3 regions of the Pedobacter sp. N23S346 genome follow, and region 1 is predicted to be linked to each of the others. Evidence: riboswitches for the same ligand, from Rfam matches in the RefSeq annotation. Region 1 holds a riboswitch; each other region holds the start of a gene.
The links. A riboswitch is a leader RNA that binds a small molecule or an ion and turns the genes downstream of it on or off. The one in region 1 is predicted to bind S-adenosylmethionine.
Positions count from the first base shown of each region.

Region 2: linked by a shared signal. The riboswitch ahead of metH (methionine synthase) and the one ahead of ACN1CD_RS06360 (O-acetylhomoserine aminocarboxypropyltransferase/cysteine synthase family protein) in region 1 are both predicted to bind S-adenosylmethionine.
Region 3: linked by a shared signal. The riboswitch ahead of ACN1CD_RS07945 (SusC/RagA family TonB-linked outer membrane protein) and the one ahead of ACN1CD_RS06360 (O-acetylhomoserine aminocarboxypropyltransferase/cysteine synthase family protein) in region 1 are both predicted to bind S-adenosylmethionine.

Region 1 is NZ_JBLYEE010000002.1:595,103-597,371, reverse strand. It holds gene ACN1CD_RS06360 (O-acetylhomoserine aminocarboxypropyltransferase/cysteine synthase family protein) at 1-870, opposite strand, end outside; SAM riboswitch class I at 1,172-1,282, opposite strand; gene ACN1CD_RS06355 (hypothetical protein) at 1,497-2,269, shown strand, end outside.
Region 2 is NZ_JBLYEE010000005.1:308,858-311,126, forward strand. It holds gene metH (methionine synthase) at 1-943, opposite strand, end outside; SAM riboswitch class I at 1,082-1,185, opposite strand; gene ACN1CD_RS11755 (Bax inhibitor-1 family protein) at 1,341-2,078, opposite strand; gene ACN1CD_RS11760 (hypothetical protein) at 2,117-2,269, opposite strand, start outside.
Region 3 is NZ_JBLYEE010000003.1:269,006-271,274, forward strand. It holds gene ACN1CD_RS07940 (peroxiredoxin family protein) at 1-426, opposite strand, end outside; SAM riboswitch class I at 560-665, shown strand; gene ACN1CD_RS07945 (SusC/RagA family TonB-linked outer membrane protein) at 1,021-2,269, shown strand, end outside.

The DNA.
Region 1 (2,269 bases):
TAATAAAAGAAATGAATTGAAGGGTGAAAGGGCAGGACCCAAGTCTCTCAGACCTTCGACACGGGCACGAATAATGAATTGGATGTTCCCGAAAGGACCGCCGATGCCGAAAACATCATTAAAAACCAATCCATGGTATCCTTCGGATGGTTCCGTGAATTGCGTGAATTTTCCATTTCCCCAGTTGTAGTTTCCACCATCTATAATAACGCCACCAATACTGGTTCCATGTCCGCCGATCCATTTAGTAGCAGATTCTACTACAATGTTTGCACCGTGCTCCAATGGTTTAAATAAATAACCACCAGCACCAAAAGTATTATCAACAATAAATGGGATATCAAATTTCTTAGCAATGGCAGCAATTTTTTCGAAATCAGGAACACTGAAAGATGGGTTTCCTATGGTTTCTAAATAAATCGCCTTAGTTTTTTCTGTAATTTTTTGTTCAAACTCCTCCGGAACATCAGGATTTGCAAAATCAACCTGAATGCCCAAACGTTTAAAAGTGACTTTGAATTGGTTGTAGGTTCCGCCGTAAACGTGCGAAGAGGAAACAATCTGATCACCTGCTTCCAGAATATTATGTAGCGCAATAAATTGAGCCGCCTGGCCAGATGCAACTGCCAATGCAGCCACTCCGCCCTCTAAAGCCGCAATTCTTTTTTCAAATACATCTGTGGTTGGATTCATCAGGCGGGTGTAGATGTTGCCAAACTCCTTCAAAGCAAACAGGTTTGCACCATGCTCGGCATTTTTAAATCCGTAAGAAGTAGTTTGATAAATAGGGACTGCTCTTGAACCAGTTGTTGGATCTATTTCCTGACCGGCATGTAACTGAAGGGTTTCAAATTTATATGAAGCTGACATAATTTTAATAAGTAAAGGAGTGGTTAACTGTTAAAGGAATAAGTTTTTCGTGCTTTCGATGATCATCTTAAGATTTCAAAAAAAGAAAAATCTAGGTTAGGGGCGTATCCTGAATAATCAGGACCTTCCAGTTTGAAAATAAACAAATGAGGAAGTTTTTTAAATTACTATATGCAACAGCACATACAAGTAATTACCTGCATATCGCAACAAATAAACGGAATAGAAGAAATTTCTATTTGTTTTGGTTTAAGACTTGGTTCGCCCTGCGATTGAAAATTTAATGCATTCATCAGTTTTTAATTTATAGCACCAAATAACACCATGTTAATTGGTCAGGAATTGGCACCTTCTCTTTCTGAGGGTTGCCAGTGGGTCATGGAGCCAGTCTCTCGCCACTTCTTTATAAATCAATCTGACTAGATTGACTTTTATTTTAGCTTGCCGCCAAATAATATTTCAAATGTGAGAATTTAATTTGAATACACAAAATAAAATTTTGAAAATTTAATAAATTAATGTTTTTGAAGCTTTTAGTTTCTTAAAAATTGACCTCATCAATAATTAATAAGAAATTAACGGTTAATATTTTAAGTTTGTATAACCTATTTAAATCTAAATTGTTAATGAAAAACGCTAAAATAATCTGTTTTGCGCTGTCAATATTTTTTGCCAGCATCAATAATACCCACGCGCAGTTCGGCGGGCTTAAAGACAAACTTTTAAAAGTGGGTACGGCCCAAGGTGCAAAGGCACTTGGTGTAGATAAATTTTTAAAACAACCAGGTGCAATCACCACCAGTTTTGAAGATGTGAATCGAGAGGGCGAAATGATGCCTGATTTTAAAGCAACCTTAAAAGCCCAACCGCTATATTTATTACCGAAAAATCCGGATGGAGGCTATGTACTTTGTGAAGGACTTTATGAAATGGCCAATAAAAGTTATTGCCTTATGGCAGGTACTTTTGCGCCTTCAAAAGGTGATGGCTACATGTTCGCGCCGGTATTGGGATCGAAAGAGGCAGTAGTTATTGCAATTATTAAAAGTGCAGAAAAACATCCCGAAGTAGAGCAGCATGATATCCAGGCATTGTTATGGACGATTATTGCCCGTACCAGGTTTGCCAATTATAACGGACAGGTGAAGGTTACTGCATTGAAGTTATTAAGTCCACAACAAATTACCATGCTTGAAGGCGGCGCTTTGGGCGTGCTTCCATTTGATGTAATGGAGAAAGCAAAAGACCAGTTGCCATCCGGTTTAAAGGCAGTTTTTGAGGCCGAAAATAACATCCGACAACTGGTATCTTCCGGAAACTATACTTATGCAGATATGGAAAAATATGCCATCATCGCTGGCATGGCACCTCCAAGAGCTGATGTACCAAGCGGAATATG
Region 2 (2,269 bases), on a different contig from region 1:
AGCCGATATGTTCAGGCGTTGTACCACAACAGCCACCCACAATATTTACGAAGCCAGAAGCGATAAAATCATCCACTAAATGGGCAGTTTCATGGGGTTGCTCATCATAAGCACCAAATTCGTTTGGCAAACCTGCATTTGGATAAGCTGAAACATAACATCCTGCTTTTGCAGCTAACTCTTCAATATGCGGACGCATTTCTTTCGCACCCAAGGCACAGTTAAAACCAATACTCAATGGCTTCGCATGCATCACGGAGTTTAAAAAAGCTTCAGCCGTTTGTCCGGATAAAGTTCTACCCGAAGCATCGGTAATGGTACCAGAAATCATGATTTCCAGTTTACGCCCAATTACTTCTTCATATTTTTTAATAGCCACAATGGCCACTTTTGCATTTAAGGTATCAAAGATGGTTTCAATCAGCAATACATCCGATCCACCATCTACCAAACCACGTACCTGCTCATAATAAGCGGCTTCCAATTCATCAAAATAAACTGCCCGGTAACCGGGATCATTTACATTAGGCGACATGGAAAGGGTTCTGTTCGTTGGACCAATGGCACCGGCTACGAAACATTTACGATCTGGATTAGCTGCCATAAACTCATCGGCTGCCTCTTTTGCCACTCTTGCACCTTCATAACTTAATTCATACGACAGATCTTCCATCTGATAATCAGCCATGGAAATCCTTTGCGTACTAAAGGTATTGGTCTCGATGATATCTGCACCAGCGGCCAAATATTCGAGATGGATGGCTTTAATAATATCCGGACGGGTAATATTAAGCAAATCATTATTGCCTTTTACGTCGCAGGGATGATCTTTAAACCGTTCTCCTCTAAAATCCTCTTCGGTAAGTGTATAACGTTGAATCATAGTGCCCATCGCACCGTCGATTACTAAAATACGTTTTTCTAATTCTGCTCTTATGCTCATTCTGTTATTAGATGTGAGAGACGAGAGGAGAGATATGAGAAATTAAGACATTTATAATTGGCCTCAAATCTCAAATCTAATTTCTCAAATCTCAAAAAAGGCTTATTCAAAAAGTTGGCACATGGATAGTACTTCCTTAACTTATCTTTCTCCCGGTTAACCGAGATTAGAATGTAGCACCTTGTTGGCACAGGTTGCTAAGACTTCGTTGGGTCTAATCCCTCCGTCTTTCTTAATAAGCATACAAAAATGCAACAAAGCAACATCATTTCCAAAATTTATCGCTTCGTTACCAAATAAAATTACAAAGGCCATGCAAAAATGCATAGCCTTTAAAATAATGTTTTGTTGTTAACCTAAAACCAATGAAATCCGATGGTTAGGAATTTTTATTGAATTATCTTCTGCCTCCAAATAAACGCAAAAGAGATAGAAATAAGTTAATGAACGTGATGTAAAGCGATAAGGCACCCATTATGGCTAATTTTTTGCTGTCGGCCAATGCAATTTCATTTCCGCTTTCATCCAAACCTTCGCCTATTCTTTTAATTTCCTGGACCTTGTAAGCGGTAAGCGCTGTAAAAATAGCCACACCAACAAAGCCTAAAATGTAGTTCAAAGTTTCGCTACCGATAAAGAAGTTGATCAGACTTACTACAACTAAGCCAATTACTCCGGCCATTAAGATTGGCCCGAATTTACTCAAATCAACATCTGTAGTATAGCCCATTACTGCCATAACAGCAAAAATAATTGCTGCTGCAACGAAGCAAATGGCGATAGAGGTGGAGGTATAAATTAAAAGGATAAAACCTAGCATAACGCCTGTTAGCAAAGAATACAACAGAAAAACTCCCACTAAAGCAGGGAATGATAACCTTTGCATGGCGGCCCCCATCAGCATGACTAAACCAAGTGGTGCAAAAATAGCGATGTATCCCAATACGGTAAATCCTTTTTCAGCTACTAAGTAAGATAAGATTCCCGGAGAATTTGCCAATACAAATGCAGAAACGCTTGAAACGATTAATGCAACGAACATCCATAAGAATACGCTGGCAAAGAATTTTTTAGACACTGAGTTTTCCTGTACGAAAACACTATTGCCTTGATATTGATAATTTTGTTGTTCCATTTTTATTTGTGTATTTAAATGATTTTAAAAATAATACTTTAATTCAGTCTTTTTGTCAGCATTTCTTCAACTTTCTTAAAGAACTGTAACGGTTTTAAGGTACGCCAGGGCAGGTTATCGAAAGCTCCTCCAAAGTTGATGTAATAATCAATGTTATTATCTTTAAACTCCCTGATCACATGTTCCTGAAA
Region 3 (2,269 bases), on a different contig from region 1:
ACCAGTTGATTTGAAGCGATAATTTTTTCCTCTTGTTGCACTTACGGCCAAGGGTGTTCCGGATCGATCTTGTTTCCGTAATGTTCCAACCAGTGAATCGCCTGAAATTTTAAAAGCAAGTTCATTATCAAACTGATCTAAAGAAACTAAGATAGAATCTGAAGTCTGCTTTACGATGCCTCCTTCAAAACGTTCTTCCGCATTTAAAAATACTAAATGAGGTTTGTCTATACTCTTGGTAATTTCAAAATTAAATGGTACTTCTATGCCTGGTTTAATCTCAAAAATACCTCGCCAGTTGCCACCTGGCGCAAATGCAGTGCTTAATTTATGTTGAGCAGGTAATTGTTTTTTCTGGGTTTGTGCTTGTAGATTTTGTGCAAGTGTAAAAGCAAATAGCAGAAATAATGATGATTTTATATTCATGGGATGTTTTAATCTATTGATAATACGACAAATGTAAGCATCAAATGAGCGGAGAAAAAATATTTTCAATAAAATCTATAGAATTTGTAGTCATTATGATTTTTATATTATCTTTGCGCCAGTTATTTTAAAATACTTATCAAGAAAGGTGGAGGGAATGGCCCTGTGAAACCTTAGCAACCAGTTTTAAAAAGACATGGTGCTAATTCCATCCCAAAGCAATTTGGGTAAGTTAAGTCAGTTGAATGCAAAATATTATTGATAATATATGAGAGCACTCCTGATTTTACAGGCGTGCTTTTTTTATAAGCCAGATTTGCAAAACCTGATAAGTAGTGATGTAGCGTTAAAAGAAATTTGATGGAAAAAACTAACAAAAAACAATTAATTCAAAAAGTAAATTTCGGAACCTTTTTAAGTCTTCGAATGTGCAGTGGTATTTATTGCTGTAGCAGCTGATAAATACCAGACTATCCCACTCCAATTAAATAATTATTCATGTCTGTAAAAAAATCGCCTAACAGCGAAATGGAATTGCTTTGTCCGAATTTTTTGCATTCACCATTTTAAATGATCATTAATCAACACTAAATTATGTTTAAGAAAATAAAGCTGCCGGCGATATTCTTTTTGCTATTGCTTTCAAATTTCGTTCAGGCGCAAAACATCGCAGTTTCCGGAACAGTAAAGGGCGCTTCCGGTGAGACCCTGCCAGGCGTTTCGGTATTTGTAAAAGGGACTAAACAAGCGGTAACCACCGATAATAATGGTGCATTCAGTATTTCAGTTGCCGGAAAAAACACGCTGGTTTTCTCTTATATTGGTTTTACTACCCGCGAAATAGAAGTAACCGAAGCAACGAAAACTTTGGTGGTAACGCTCAGCGACGGTGAAAATGCGCTCGATGAAGTGGTGGTAACGGCTTTGGGTATCTCCAGACAAAAGAAATCTTTGGGTTATGCCGTTCAGGAATTAAAGGGCGAAAGCTTAACCGAAGCACGGGAATCCAACCTGGTTAACGCACTTGCTGGTAAAGTAGCCGGAGTTAGGGTAACAAACAGTCAGGGTGATATGGGTTCTTCCCGGGTGGTCATCAGGGGAGAAACTTCTATTTCTGGTAACAATCAGCCCTTGTTTGTGGTGGATGGAATTCCGGTAGATAACTCGCAACTTAATTCTGCTGGCGCGAGAGATTATGCCAATGCCATTTCAGATATCAACCCGAACGATATTGAATCCATCAGTGTGCTAAAAGGCCCGAATGCTGCGGCATTATACGGATCCAGGGCTGCAGCGGGTGTGATCATCATCAAAACCAAAACCGGAAAATCGAAAAAAGGCTTAGGGATTTCCTTCAATTCAAATGCGGTAATTGAAAGTTTATTAACCTTACCAAAATATCAGGATGTATTCGGACAAGGATCTGAAGGGAAATTTAGTTATGTAAATGGAAGAGGTGCAGGTGTAAACGATGGTGTGGATGAGAGTTGGGGCCCGAGAATGGATGGCCGTTTAATTCCTCAGTTCTTTTCAAAAGGAGTAGCTGTTCCATTTGTAGCCAATCCGGATAATGTGAGAGATTTCTTCGAAACAGGATATTCTTTGGCGAATGGTTTATCTATAGAAGATGCGAGCGATAAGTTTGATTACCGTTTATCATACAATAACCTGAAACAGGTAGGTATCGTGCCGAATTCTGGTCAGGATAAAAACTCCTTCGCATTAAATACAACGTTGAGGTTAACACCAAAGTTAACGATTACCGCCAATGCAAATTATAGTAAACTGGGTTCTGATAATTTGCCTGGAACAGGCGGTTCAAGATCAACAAGTACCATGCTTC